2 regions of the Mesorhizobium sp. P2_A12 genome follow, and region 1 is predicted to be linked to the other one. Evidence: riboswitches for the same ligand, from Rfam matches in the RefSeq annotation. Region 1 holds a riboswitch; the other holds the start of a gene.

Region 1 (7,392 bases):
ATCTCGGTCGCCTGCGTGATGCTGACGCTGGAGGGCTGGACCGAGTGGATATCGCCCACCATGCGCGTTGCGTTGGCCGCCAAGGCGTCGATGTCGATTTTGCCAGCCTCGCCTGGAAGCTGCACCAACTTCGCACCGGCGGTGTAAAACTCCGGCGCGCCGCACTCGTCGCGGTTGATGTGTGCGTCGGCGTGCGAGAGGATGCTGCCCCATGGCGGCGTAATCGCCGCCAGCGCCAGCGCGTTCGCCGCCGACCCCGTCGAAACGAGGAACACGTCGACCGCATGCTCGAACACCTCGGCGAGCTGGCGCTCGACGGCATGCGTCAGCTCATCGTTGCCGTAGGGAAGCGCCTGACCCGACGCGCACGCCGTGATGGCTGCGATCACCTCGGGGGAGGCGCCGGCGATGTTGTCGCTGGTGAAGCCGCGCGGGCGGGTCTGCTTGTTGTCGCTCATGGTCTTGACGCTCTTTTCATCCATTGTGCGTCCAAGCTAAACGGTTCGCCGCGCGCTTTATTGAACGATATTCAAATCGAGAGGTAACGTGCCGGCGTCACCCCCAACACTGCCTTGAAGTGTCGGGTCAGGTGGCTCTGGTCCGCGAACCCGACCGCGACGGCAACCTCGGCGACCTGCCGACCTCGCCTCAGCAGCCGTCGCGCCTCGTCGATGCGGACCTGGATCAGGTAGCGAGTGGGCGGCAACCCGAAAAGCGCCTTGAAGCCATCGATCAGCGTCGCCTTGGAGCATCCGGCGAGGGCGGCGAGAGTGGCGAGCTGCAGGACTTCGTCGAAGTGGGCATGGATGAAGTCACATACGTCGCGGAACCTCGGTGGCACGAATTTTGGCTCTGCAACGCGCGACCCGCCGGCCTCTGCGAAAACGTGGGGCAGGAAACGGATCAGATACTCCTCGATCTCCAGTGCCGAGCTATGCCCATGTTCAAGCAGGCGCCATAGCGTGCCGAGGCCGTGCGCAACGACCGCATTCTCCTGGAACGGGCTCCTGAAGTCGATCGTTCCGGGTTCGTTTTGGCCGCTGTCCTCGAGGACTTGCCGGACAAGGCCTTCGGGCAGGTAGAAGATCTTCTGGCTCCAGCCAAGATCGTCACCCGCACCCCCGAAGTGCGGTTCGCCGGGCGCGAAGGTCGCGACGGTGCCGCTACCGGCGTGCCAAACCTCACCTCGGCACCAGACATCATGGACGCCTCGCTCGATCAGCCCGATCAGATACTCGTTGTGGACATGCTTGGAGAAATCCTGCCGGTGATAGTCCGCCGCCAGGTAATCGAGACCGCCAAGGACATCGGAGTGCTTCATCACCGCACGATTGCGCGGCGGCCGCCCCGGGGGTTCAGAACGACTACGCGCCTTTTCGTCGCATTTGATGGCGGTGTCGGCCACTTGATGATCAATCCAGGTCGGTCGTCACAACGATATCGTGCACACGTCGCGAATTTCAAACCGAAGCAGGATTAGTTGCCGCCCGAAGAGGGGCCTGCTGCAGGGCGGGCAGCGGATTGGCGGGATTAATCGTGTTTCAAGCTTGGGATGTGGACCCGAGCGACGCGTGGCCGTGTGGCCGATATCAAGAAGAAGACCAAGCGCTATCACCTCCGATCTGACGCATGAGGAATGGTCGCGGATAAACCGTTCCTGCCGGGCGCGGCCAAGACCGGGCGGCGCGTGGTGACGGACCTGCGCGAGGTCTTGAACGCGATCCGCTACATGGCCCGATCGGATGGCGGCTGGCGCATGCTGCCAAAGGATTTCCCGCCCATATCGGTCGAGACGCCTTACGGACATGCCCACGGACTGCGCCAACTGGCTGGAACGTTCCCCGGCCTGATGGCGAAGCAGCAGGCGCCGATCAAGGCGCTGAACGCAGAATACGCCAAAACTCGAAGCCGAGGACGAGCGTGCCAACGAACTGCCGGCCGATGTTGACGAACGGCTACCAGGGGCGGCTACGGCTGCACTCATTGTCGGATCTTCGACGAAGTCGGACATCAGACACAGCGCTATCGGAGTGACCGCATTGTTCTGCAACGATTTTCTCATTTGGCACGACACATGCGGGGGCTCTCCCGCATGAGCGCTCCGTCAATCTCGATTGATGCGAGCAGGATTCAATCAAGGCGCAGTGCGTCGCTTCTGAAGATCAAGGAGAGAAAAGTATGGCGAGAGCGCGAATTGGCGTGGCGCGGGCAATGACAGCGGCTGTCGTCCTCATCGTTGCGGGACAGGCCGGCGCGGCAGATGTTGGGCAAGCCGCGAGCGTCCCGCAGGCAGAAGCCTGCGTCGCGGAAGCGCCAAGCCCCTGGCAGATCCGCCTGCGTGCGTTGGGGGTGATCACCGAGGATTCGGGCTATGTCAATGCGGTGCCCGGCTCCGGTCTTTCCTATTCGAACACCGTGACGCCGGAACTCGATATTTCGTACTTCTTCACGGACAACATCGCCGCCGAACTCATACTCGGCACCACCTATGCCAACATCGATGGCCAAGGTGCGATCGGCGGGCTTGGCAAGGTCGGCAAGGTTTGGCTGCTGCCGCCAACGGTGACATTGCAGTATCATTTTACCGATTTCGGCGCCTTCACGCCCTATGTCGGCGCCGGCGTGAACTATACGATCTTCTATCATCAGCAAGTCGGCAGCGCCGATGATCTCAAGGTCAAGAACACATTCGGCGCCGCGCTGCAGGTTGGATTCGACTACATGGTAGATCGGCACTGGGGCGTCAACTTCGACGTGAAGAAGCTTTTCCTCAAGCCCGACTTCGACGTCACTGTCGCCGGCGCCAAGCTCACGGGCAAGGCCAAGCTCGATCCCTGGTTGATAGGCGCAGGTCTCACCTACCGCTTCTGAGGACGAACCACACAAAAGGGGCACTTTTCGAAGTCCGCGCGCGGATCATCCGTGCCGAGAAGTGGACCCGCGATGGTTCTTAAAGGAGTTGTTGGCATGCGCGTAGAAAACGATCATTGCGACGTGATCGGTGTGCCGGCCGCTCCCACGCAACTTGATCGTCTTTCTTCTGCGATTCTGCAGCAGGGGGGGATGGCGCGAGTGTCGCTGCCAGGCGGTGTGGTGGCCTGGGCGGCAGGCCGTCACCAGACGCTCAGGCAGATGCTTTCCGACCACCGTTTCAACAAGGACTGGCGACAGTGGCGGGCGCTGCAGGACGGCGAGATTCCCGAGGATCATCCGCTGATCGGGATATGCAAAGTGGACAACATGACCACGGCGCACGGCGCCGATCACCGTCGCTTGCGCGGCCTGCTGTCCAGCAGCTTCGCGCCCAGTCGTATCGCCTTGCTGGCGCCACGGATCGAACAATGCGTCGATCGACTCCTGGCCGAGATGGCGCAGCGCGGCGGCAGTGCCGATCTGATGTGCGAGTTCGCCGTTCCGCTGCCCACCAACGTGATTGCCGAACTGTTCGGTTTGCCGGACGAACAGCGTGAAGAGATCGTCGCGCTCACCTACAGCCTGGCCAACACCTCCGCCACAGCCGAAGAGGTGCGACAGACGCGGCAGCGCATCCCGGAGTTCTTCCGTCGCCTTATCGCGCTCAAGCGGGGCCAGCTCGGCGATGATCTGGCTTCGGCCCTGATCGTCGCCCGTGACAAAGGCGAGCTCGTTTCCGACACCGAGCTCATCGACATGCTGTTCATGGTGCTCTCTGCGGGCTTCGTGACCACCGCCAGCGTCATCGGCAATGGCGTGCTGGCATTGCTGACGCATCCGCAGCAACTGCACCTGGTGCGCAGCGGCCAAGTTCCTTGGTCACAGGCGATCGAGGAGATCCTGCGCTGGGGCAGCTCAGCGGCCAATCTGCCGTTCCGCTATGCCACCCAGGACGTGGAGATCGACGGATGCATGGTCCGCCGCGGCGATGCCGTCCTGATGGCGTTCCATGCGGCGAACCGGGACGAAAAGGCCTTCGGTCCCGGCGCCGACAGGTTCGATGTCACCCGGCGGCACAACCCGCATTTGTCATTCGGCGAGGGGCCGCATTCCTGCCTGGGCGCTGCGCTGGCGCGCCTGGAATTGCGCTGCGCCTTCCCCGCGCTGTTCGGGCGGCTGGAGGATCTGGCCCTGACCATCGCCGCGGAGGACGTCGTCTACATGCCGTCTTACGTCATTCGCTGCCCGCAGCGCCTGCCGGTCAGCTTCCGCCCTTCCGTCGCTTAGAGAGTGCGGCATTCACCCCGGATTCGGTGATTCTCGGTTCGCCGGGGTGGCTGGTCTCGCACGAGGGGGGCGAGCATGCCCGGTTACGCACGATCGTGGCGCCGGCCTTCAGCAATCGCAGGGTGAAGCTGCTCGCGCAGCAGGTCGAGGCGATCGCCGCTCAGTTGTTCGAGACGCTGGAGGCCCAGCCCCAGTTCCGCCGACCTGAGGCGCCACCTCTCCTTTCCGCTTCCGGACATGGTTATCAGCGTGCTGATGGGCGAGTGCGCAAGCACGCTGAGCGAAGCCGAGCGGGAACAAATACCGGGATTTCCCGGCTGACCGTGACGACCTGGCCCGACTTTACGCCCTTTGAGCCCGGCGACCTCGATCTGATCCGGCGTCGCCGATGGGGACAAGGACCTCTCCGAGCCTGCACTGATGAGAGGCGGCATCGTATGCGGCTTTGGGCGAAAGAGACCGATCAGCGCAAGGGCATTATTCGCATCATCACATAAACATCTCGTTATATGTATTGACAAGGAGCGAAGCTGCTGTGATTGTGCGCATGTCGTGGTTCTCCGCGCGGCACTGCCGTAGCGGAGCTAAGAGGGAAGCCGGTGCGATGCCGGCGCTGCCCCCGCAACTGTTAGCGGCGAGCCAAGCCCATTGGTGTCACTGAGGCGAACGGCCTCGGGAAGACGGGCAGAGGCTTTGACCCGCGAGCCAGGAGACCTGCCACGACGAACAACGTCCACGGGCGGGGTGTCTCGGTGGTCGCGGTAGCCCGGCTTCGTGCCGCCTGCTCGCGCGTTCCTTGTCCCCACGCCCCAACCATCGGGGTATGGCATGACTGTCTCTCAACAAATTCCTGTGGCAACGCTCGGCGTGCCGCGTATCGGTCGACGGCGGGAACTAAAATTCGCGCTTGAAAGCTACTGGTCCGGAAAATCTCCCGCTGCCGACCTGCTCGCGACGGCGAAGGGGCTACGCGCCGCCAGCTGGAGGGAGCAGCACGACCACGGCGTGTCGAAAATCCCGTCCAGCGATTTCTCGCTTTATGACCATGTGCTCGACACCGTCGCCATGGTCGGCGCCGTGCCGGCACGATACGCCTGGACTGACGGCGAGGTCCCACTCGATACCTATTTCGCCATGGCGCGCGGCAACCAAGGTCAGGCCGCGGATTGTGGACATGCTGGTGACAAGCATGCGGCCAACGGGCATGGCCTTGCCGCGATGGAAATGACCAAGTGGTTCGACACCAACTATCACTACATTGTGCCGGAACTTACCGACGATCAGAGCTTTGCCCTCTCGTCGGCGAAACCGGTCGATCATTTCCTCGAGGCCAGGGCGCTCGGCATCCACACGCGCCCGGTCCTGCTTGGACCGGTTACCTTTCTCAAGTTGGCGAAGTCACCTGAGGAAGGTTTCAACCCTATCGCGCTCCTGCCACGGCTGCTGCCCGTCTACGAGGAGCTCCTGCGGAGGCTGAAGCTCGCGGGAGCCGATTGGGTGCAGATCGATGAGCCGGCGCTCGTGCTGGATCTGATTCCCAACGAACGGGATGCGCTCCAATTCGCCTACTGCCGGCTGTCGAAAGCAGCACCGGAGTTGAAGATCATGGTCGCTACCTATTTCGGATCGCTGGGCGACAATCTCGAGACCGCGATTTCCCTGCCCGTGGCGGGACTGCATGTCGATCTCGTGCGCGCTCCAGAGCAGTTGGAGACCGTCGGCCGGCTCGCGCAGAAGGACCTTGTGCTCTCGCTCGGGCTGATCGACGGCCGCAACGTGTGGCGCGCGAACCTGCCTGCCATACTTGACCGCATCAAGCCGATCGTCGCCGGCTGGCCGCTGGACCGCGTGGAGATCGCCCCGTCCTGCTCGATGCTGCATGTGCCGATCGACCTGGACATGGAGACGGCCCTCGATGCGGATGTGAAGTCGTGGCTCGCCTTCGCGGCGCAAAAAGCCGACGAGCTGGTCGTGCTCGCCCGTGCGCTGGCCGAAGGCCGGGACGCGGTCGCCGCCGAACTGGAGGCGTCGGCTCAGGCTGCCGCCATTCGCGCGACATCCGCGAAGGTGCATGATCCGCTCGTCGAAGGCCGGGTCGCCAGCATCAAGGTCGCCATGACGCGCCGGAAGAGCGCATTCGACGTGCGCTCCAAGCTTCAGGCCGACACGTTTGGTTTGCCTTTCTTCCCCACCACGACGATCGGCTCCTTCCCGCAAACAGCCGAGGTTCGCAAGGCGCGGGCAGCTCATGCCAAGGGCGAGCTGAGTTACGTCGACTACGAGGCGTTCCTGAAGAAAGAGATAGAAGCCGCCGTTCGCTGGCAAGAAGAGATCGGACTCGATGTGCTGGTCCACGGCGAATTCGAGCGCAACGATATGGTGCAGTATTTCGCTGAGCAGCTCTGCGGCTTCGCCTTCACGCAACACGGCTGGGTGCAGAGCTATGGCTCGCGCTTTGTGCGCCCCCCGATCATCATTGGAGATGTGTCGCGACAAAATCCGATGACAGTACACTGGTGGCGAGATGCCCAGTCGCTGACGCCGAAGCCGGTGAAGGGCATGCTTACCGGCCCGGTGACGATCCTCAACTGGTCCTTCGTCCGAGACGACCTTCCCCGCTCAGCCGTCTGCCGCCAGGTCGCGCTCGCCATTCGCGATGAAGTGAGCGACCTTGAAGAGGCCGGCGCCAGGATGATCCAGATCGACGAAGCCGCACTGCGCGAGGGCTTGCCGCTACGCGAGGCCGACTGGCAGGCCTATCTCGACTGGGCTGTCGAATGCTTCCGGCTGGCTTCAACGGCGGTCGGCGATGCGACCCAGATCCACACCCATATGTGCTACTCCGAGTTCGGCGATATCGTGGACGCGATTGCCGCAATGGATGCCGATGTGATCTCCATTGAAACCTCGCGCTCGCAGATGGAACTGCTCGATACGCTTCGAACCTTCAAGTATCCGAACGAGATCGGTCCTGGCGTCTATGACATTCACTCGCCACGGGTCCCGGAAGTGGGGGAGATTTCCAACCTTATCATGCTTGCGCGCGAGCGATTGTCGGATGGGCAACTGTGGGTGAATCCCGACTGCGGTCTCAAGACGCGCAGATGGGAGGAGGTCCGCCCTGCCCTGATGAACATGGTGGCTGCGGCACGCGCAATTCGGGAAAAAGCGCAGACTGGGTGATGCTCGGTG
Region 2 (7,392 bases), on a different contig from region 1:
CGCGCTCATAGAACACCATCAGCTTTTCGCGCTCGACGAAGCCCCAAAGTGGCGGCGTCAGCGCGCCGACGTCCATCGCTTGCGTCGTCACATTGAGGATGTGCGACATGATGCGACCAATCTCGCAGTAGAGCACGCGGATCAACTGGCCGCGCTTCGGCACGTCGATGCCGAGCAGGCGCTCGGCAGCCAGCGCAAATGCGTGCTCCTGGTTCATCGGCGCGCAATAGTCGAGCCGGTCGAGATAGGGGATCGCCTGCAGATAGGTCTTGGCCTCCATCAGCTTTTCGGTGCCGCGATGCAGCAGCCCGATATGCGGATCGACGCGATCGACGACTTCGCCATCGAGCTCGAGAACCAACCTCAAAACACCATGCGCCGCAGGGTGTTGCGGGCCGAAATTGATGTTGAAGTTGCGGACGGAGGTTTCAGCCATTCTGGCGCCTCAATTCGTCTTGGCTTTTTCATCGCCTGGCAGGACGTAATCCGTCCCTTCCCATGGCGAGAGAAAATCGAAATTGCGGAATTCCTGCTTGAGCTCGACCGGCTCATAGATGACGCGCTTGGCCTCGTCGTCGTAGCGCACCTCGACGAAGCCGGTCAGCGGGAAATCCTTGCGCAGTGGATGGCCTTCGAAACCGTAATCGGTCAACAGGCGCCGCAGGTCGGGATGGCCCGAGAACAGCACCCCATAAAGATCGTAGGTCTCGCGCTCGAACCAGTCGGCGCCGGGATAGACGCCGGTGATCGACGGCACCATCGTTTCCTCGTCGGCCTGGACCTTGACGCGGATGCGCACGTTCTGCTTCGGCGACAGCAGGTGATAGACGACGTCGAAGCGCTTGGCCCGCGACGGATAATCGGCGCCGCAGACGTCGATGATCGAGATGAACAGGCAGCGCGCATCATCGCGCAGGAAGGTCATCACCTCGACCAGATTGCGCGGCTCGACATGGACGGTGAGTTCGCCGTAAGCGATCGCCGCGTCATTCACGCGGCCGATCAGCTTCTCGCCGAGATAGGTCGACAGTTCGCTCAGGGATGCGGTCATGGATTTACCGTTCGATCGTGCCGGTGCGGCGGATTTTCTTCTGCAAGAGAAGAATGCCGTAAAGCAGCGCCTCGGCGCTCGGCGGGCAGCCAGGCACATAGATGTCGACCGGCACGATGCGGTCGCAGCCACGCACCACCGAATAGGAATAGTGGTAGTAGCCGCCGCCATTGGCGCAGGAGCCCATCGAGATGACGTAGCGCGGCTCCGGCATCTGGTCGTAGACCTTGCGCAGCGCCGGCGCCATTTTGTTGGTCAGCGTGCCGGCAACGATCATGATGTCGGACTGGCGCGGAGACGCGCGAGGAGCAACGCCGAACCGCTCCGAATCGTAGCGCGGCATCGAAGTGTGGATCATCTCGACCGCGCAGCAGGCGAGGCCGAACGTCATGAACATCAGCGAACCGCTGCGCGCCCAGGTGATCAGCGCCTCAGTCGAGGTGACGAGAAAGCCCTTGTCGGCCAATTCGTTGTTGATCTCGAGGAAGAACGGATCGTCGGACCCCACCGGTTTGCCGGTGTTGGGATCGATCAGGCCCTTGGGCTTCGGCGCGACGAGCGTGCCGGAACTGTCGTTCAATCCCATTCCAGCGCTCCTTTTTTCCATTCATAGGCAAAGCCGATGGTCAGCACCGCCAAAAAGACCATCATCGACCAGAAGCCGAGCATGCCGATCTTCGAAAAGGACACCGCCCACGGAAACAGGAAAGCCACTTCCAGATCGAAGATGATGAACAGGATCGACACCAGGTAGAAACGGATGTCGAATTTCATGCGGGCGTCGTCGAACGAGTTGAAACCGCACTCGTAGGCGGAAAGCTTTTCGGGATCGGGATTGCGGTAGGCGACCAGGAAGGGGGCGGCCAGCAGCGCCAGCCCGACGACCAGTGCCACGCCGATAAACAGGACGATGGGCAGGTATGAACCTAGAAGTGCGTTCATGCTCGGCTTTCCGTTGGCGCCAATCCACGTTGATTACAGCACCGGACCCTAATGCGGAAGCGTGACAGTTTAACCGCTGAACCGTTTTAAGGGCCTATGCTGCAACGCGGCGAGGGTTAGCGCAGCACTTCCAGCGAAGCAAGTCAAACCTTGTTCAAAACGCGGTGCTGGACGGCATATCCGAGGAAACTGGTCCGATCCGCTCCTGTTTGATTTCCTTCGTTTTTTACTCCACTTTTGTCTCCTGACATGGTTGCCGCCAAAACCCTGCTAGCATGGCCGGAATCACCAGCCAAAACGTCAGCTAACACCCTTAGAGTCCCATCCGAATGAAGGAAAAGATCTCGCTCGCCATGGCCCGGCGCATCGCGCTCGCCGCCCAGGGGTTTCTCGATCCCCGCCCCGCAGGTACCCCCGACCGCCGCCATTTCGCTCGCGTGCTGGCCCGGACCGGCCTGCTGCAGATCGATTCCGTCAGTGCGGTGGTCCGCGCCCACTATATGCCGCTCTATTCGCGCCTTGGCCCCTACCCGCTCGCCTTGCTCGACAACGCGGCCGTGACGCGCAAGCGCACGGTGTTCGAATACTGGGCGCACGAGGCCTCCTTCCTGCCGGTCGAGACATATCCGCTGATGCGCTGGCGCATGCAGCGGGCCGAGCGCGGCGATGAAATGTATCTCGGCCTGGCCAAATGGGGCCGCGAACACGCTGGCTACATCGAGGAAATCTATAGGGAAGTCGCCGATCGCGGTCCGATCGCCGCTTCCGCGCTCCAGGGCCAGAAAGGCTCGGGCGGCTGGTGGGGCTGGAGCCATGCCAAGCACGCCTTCGAATGGCTGTTCTGGGCTGGACGCATCACCACGGCCCACCGTCGCGGTTTCGAGCGGTTCTACGATCTGCCGGAGCGCGTGCTGCCGCAGGCGATCCTCGACCTGCCAGTCCCGGCGGCCGAGGACGCGCACCGCGAATTGCTGCGCATCTCGGCCCGCGCCCACGGCATCGCGACATCAGGCGACCTGCGCGACTATTTTCGCCTGTCCCCGGCCGACATGAAGGGCCGGCTGGAGGAACTGGTCGAACTCGGCGAGCTGTTGCCAGTGCGTGTCGAAGGTTGGGACAAGCCGGCTTATCTTCACAAGGACGCCCGTCTGCCACGCAAGATCGAGGCCCGCGCCCTGCTGGCGCCGTTCGATCCAGTCGTCTTCGAACGGTCGCGCACCGAGCGGCTGTTCGATTTCCACTACCGCATCGAGATCTACACCCCGGCCGAAAAGCGCCAATACGGCTACTACGTCCTGCCGTTCCTGCTCGGCGACCGGATCGTGGCGCGCGTCGACCTCAAGGCCGACCGGCCGGCCGGTGTCTTGCGCGTCCATGCGGCCTATGCCGAGCCGGGCGCGCCGCCTGAAACCGCCGCAGAACTCTTCGAGGAACTGAAGCAGATGCAGGGCTGGCTAGGCCTCGAACATATAGAAGTGACATCGGCCGGTGATTTGGGTCCGGCGCTGGCCGACTTGACCGTGTCGTAAGCCCACGTTGACACCGCCGTCCGCAAAAGCCTAAATCCGCTCCAGACGGTCTCCTCTCTTCAACGAGAGGAGCCAAGAGGGAATGCGGTGCGAAATTCCGATTTCAAATCCGCGGCTGTCCCCGCAACTGTAAGCGAAGAGCCGAGGCCGAAAGCCACTGGGATGATCCCGGGAAGGCGGCTACCCAAGGCGATGACCCGCGAGCCAGGAGACCTGCCGTCTGCGACTATAGAATCCGATCGCCCGGCGGGTTTCCGGGCAAGGAGCCCGATTTTTGGACCACGACAGCAGTTATTCCGCTGGCACAGCGGACAATTCGTCCGGCGAGAGTGATGCCCTTGCCGGCGTGACCGTCATCGTCTGTGCCTCCTGTCGTGATGAAACCGGTTCCGATGCCCATCCCCGCGCCGGCGAACTTCTGGCGGACGACACGCGCCGCGCCGCCTCTGGCGAAGACATCCGCGTCCGCAGCGTCGAATGCCTCGGCAATTGCAAGCGCCGGCTCAGTGCCGCCATCCTGCGCGATGGCTGCTGGAGCTACGTCTTCGGCGACTTGACCGCAACCAGCGGTGCCGACCTCGTCACCGGCGCAAAACTCTTCGCCACCTCGGTGGACGGCCTGATCCCATGGCGCGGCCGTCCCGACAGCCTCAAGCGCGGCCTCGTGGCCCGCATCCCTCCCCTCGACCTGCTGAAGGACTGATCATGACTGCTTCCGTCTCCCGCGTCCCCTGCACCGTCGTCACCGGCTTCCTCGGCGCCGGTAAGACGACGCTGATCCGCCATCTCCTGGAAAACGCCGGTGGCAAGCGGATCGCCATCATCGTCAATGAGTTCGGCGACATTGGCATCGACGGCGAGATCCTGAAGGGCTGCGGCATCGACACGTGCCCTGAGGAAAACATCGTCGAACTGGCCAATGGCTGCATCTGCTGCACCGTTGCCGACGATTTCGTGCCGGCGCTCGACCAGATCCTATCGCTGTCGCCGAAGGTCGACCATATCCTGATCGAGACCTCCGGCCTTGCTCTGCCCAAGCCGCTGGTCCAGGCTTTTCAGTGGCCGACGGTGAAGAGCCGCGTAACGGTCGATGGCGTCATCGCCGTGGTCGACGGTCCCGCACTCGCCGAGGGCCGCGTCGCCGACGACATGGACGCCCTTCAGGCACAGCGCGCGCAGGACCAGACGCTCGATCACGACGATCCGGTCGAGGAAGTGTTCGAGGATCAGATCGCTTGCGCCGACCTGATCATCCTGTCGAAGAGCGACCTGATGGACGCCGCCGGCTCCGCCCGCGCCAACGCCATCATCAACGAGCACATCGCTCGCGCTGTGAAGATCGTGCCGACGTCACAGGGCAAGGTCGATCCCTCGGTGCTGCTCGGTCTTGGCCTTGCCGTTGAGGACGATATCGAGAACCGCAAGACCCACCACGACGACGAACTCGACCACGAGCACGACGACTTCGACTCTTTCGTCATCGACATTGCCTCGATCGCCAATCCGGACGAGCTGGCAAAGCGCGTCGCCACCGCCGCCGAGGAAGAAAACGTGCTGCGCGTGAAAGGCTTCGTCGAGGTCGGCGGCAAGCCGATGCGGCTCTTGCTGCAAGCCGTGGGACCGCGCGTCAATCACTACTATGACCGCGCCTGGACGGCCGGCGATGACCGCCGCTCGCGTCTCGTCGTCATCGGCCTCAAGGGGCTGAACCGCCCGGCGATCGAGCGTATACTCGCCGGCTGACGCAAACCACGGGCCGCGATGCACATCCTCACCACGACCTCCGCCTCGCTCGACGATCTCGCCGAGCCGGTCGATCTGCGGCAGACGCCGGCGGATATCGTGGCCCTGTCCTTCACCGACAGCGATCTTGCCGGACTGGCGGCGGCGTGGAAGGCCGATGCCAGCCGCCTACCCTCGATGCGGCTGGCGGCCCTGCGTGACCTGCGCCATCCCATGTCCGTCGACCTCTGGGTCGACAGCGTCGCCCGCCACGCCAAGGTCATTCTCGTGCGCATTCTCGGCGGCTATGACTGGTGGCGCTACGGCTGCGACCAGCTTGCCTCGACCGCCCGCGCACGCGGCATAAAACTGGCGCTGCTGCCCGGCGAATGCCGCGAGGAGGATCTGCGCCTGATCGAAGCCTCGACGCTACCGCGTGAGGAACTCGACGGCCTGCTCGACTATTTTCGCGAGGGCGGTCCGGCCAATATGAGCGCACTGGTGCAGAATCTGGCACGGCTGGCAGGGTCTGAAGCAACAATTTCGATGCCGTTCGCCGTACCGAAGGCTGGCTACTTTGAGCCGGGCCGCGGCGTCGTCCCCTTCCCCCTCGAGGGGCAGGTAAACGCTGTGATCCCCATCCTGTTCTACCGCTCGATGCTGCTGGCCGCCGATGTCGCACCGATCGACGCCCTTTTTGAAGCGCTGCGGCAGCGCCGTATGACGCCGGTCCCCATCTTCGTCTCCAGCCTCAAGGACCCGGTATCGCTGGCGTTCGTCGAAACCGCGCTGGCCTCGTTGAAACCTGCCGCCATCGTCACCGCGACCGCCTTCGCGTCCGGCGCCGAACCCGGCGTCGAAACCCTGTTCGATCGTGCCGGCGTGCCGGTCTTCCAGGTCATCGTCGCCACCACCCGCCGCGACATCTGGGAAAACAACCAGCGTGGGCTGGCGCCCGCCGACCTCGCAATACATGTCGTGCTGCCCGAACTCGACGGCCGCATCCTGGCCGGCGCCATTTCCTTCAAGGGCGAAAGCGAGGTCGATCCAGCACTTGGTCACCGCGCCTTCGCCAACCGGCCGGAGCCCGATCGTGTGGCGCAAGTCGCGGACCGTGTCGCAGCCTTCATCAGGTTGCAAGAAACGCCGCGCGCCCAACGCAAGCTGGCCATCCTGATCCCCGACTACCCAAGTGCTCCCGGCCGCACCGGCTATGCCGTCGGCCTCGACGTGCCGTCCAGCGTGCTGGCGATGCTGCATGACCTCAAGGGACAGGGCTATGCCGTTGACGGGATTCCGCAAACGCCGCGTGAGTTGCTGGATTTGCTGGAAAGTTCAAACCACGGGCTGAAGCTTGACGACTATCTGTCCTTCTCAACCGAACTGCCGAGGGCGGCGATAGCTGCCGTAGAAGGCGCCTGGGGTAAGGCGAAAGATGAAACAGGTTTGCGCGAGGCGCTAACCTCCGCAAAATTCCCCTTCCGCGCCGCCACGTTCGGCAACGTCACCGTGGCGCTTGCTCCCGACCGCGGCCGGTCAGTGGATCGGCGCGCCGATTATCACGACCCGACGCTGCCGCCGCGCCATGCGCTGATCGCCTTCGGCCTGTGGCTGCGCAAGTCGCTTGGCGTTCATGCGCTTGTCCATGTCGGCGCCCACGGCACGCTGGAATGGCTGCCCGGCAAGACCGTTGCGCTCAGCCAAAACTGCTTTCCCGAGATCGTCGCCGGCCCCTTGCCCGTCGTCTATCCCTTTATCGTCTCCAATCCCGGTGAGGCGGCACAGGCCAAGCGGCGCATCGCCGCCGTCACCCTGGGCCATCTGCCGCCGCCGCTGACCGGCGCTGGCCTCGATGAGGACCAGCACAAGCTCGAACGGCTGGTCGACGAATATGCCCAGGCCGATGGGCTCGACCGCCGCCGCCGCGACCGTCTGGCAAAGCTGATCGTCGACACCGCGCAGAAGACCGGCCTCGCCTCCGAAGCGGGCGTCGCCAATACCGACGCGCCCGACGAGGCGTTGCGCCGCATCGACGCGTGGCTTTGCGACCTCAAGGATTTCGCCATCAAGGATGGGTTGCATATCTACGGCCGCGCCTCCGAGGACGAGCCTGACACTATGCGACGTCAAAGCGCGGCAGCCGAGAAG

Evidence for each region. A riboswitch is a leader RNA that binds a small molecule or an ion and turns the genes downstream of it on or off. The one in region 1 is predicted to bind cobalamin.
Region 2: linked by a shared signal. The riboswitch ahead of AC1DZU_RS25360 (DUF1636 family protein) and the one ahead of metE (5-methyltetrahydropteroyltriglutamate--homocysteine S-methyltransferase) in region 1 are both predicted to bind cobalamin.

The regions. Positions count from the first base shown of each region.
Region 1 is NZ_JBFUCU010000028.1:20,358-27,749, forward strand. Features, by position in the region: gene AC1DZU_RS32270 (threonine aldolase family protein) at 1-482, opposite strand, end outside; gene AC1DZU_RS32275 (AraC family transcriptional regulator) at 530-1,405, opposite strand; gene AC1DZU_RS32280 (transposase) at 1,637-1,948, shown strand; gene AC1DZU_RS32285 (OmpW/AlkL family protein) at 2,179-2,871, shown strand; gene AC1DZU_RS32290 (cytochrome P450 family protein) at 2,968-4,200, shown strand; partial or broken gene AC1DZU_RS32295 (cytochrome P450) at 4,167-4,461, shown strand; cobalamin riboswitch at 4,737-4,936, shown strand; gene metE (5-methyltetrahydropteroyltriglutamate--homocysteine S-methyltransferase) at 5,053-7,383, shown strand.
Region 2 is NZ_JBFUCU010000013.1:101,400-108,791, forward strand. Features, by position in the region: gene AC1DZU_RS25335 (NADH-quinone oxidoreductase subunit D) at 1-436, opposite strand, end outside; gene AC1DZU_RS25340 (NADH-quinone oxidoreductase subunit C) at 446-1,051, opposite strand; gene AC1DZU_RS25345 (NuoB/complex I 20 kDa subunit family protein) at 1,056-1,637, opposite strand; gene AC1DZU_RS25350 (NADH-quinone oxidoreductase subunit A) at 1,628-1,993, opposite strand; gene AC1DZU_RS25355 (winged helix-turn-helix domain-containing protein) at 2,323-3,522, shown strand; cobalamin riboswitch at 3,552-3,757, shown strand; gene AC1DZU_RS25360 (DUF1636 family protein) at 3,797-4,225, shown strand; gene cobW (cobalamin biosynthesis protein CobW) at 4,228-5,265, shown strand; gene cobN (cobaltochelatase subunit CobN) at 5,284-7,392, shown strand, end outside.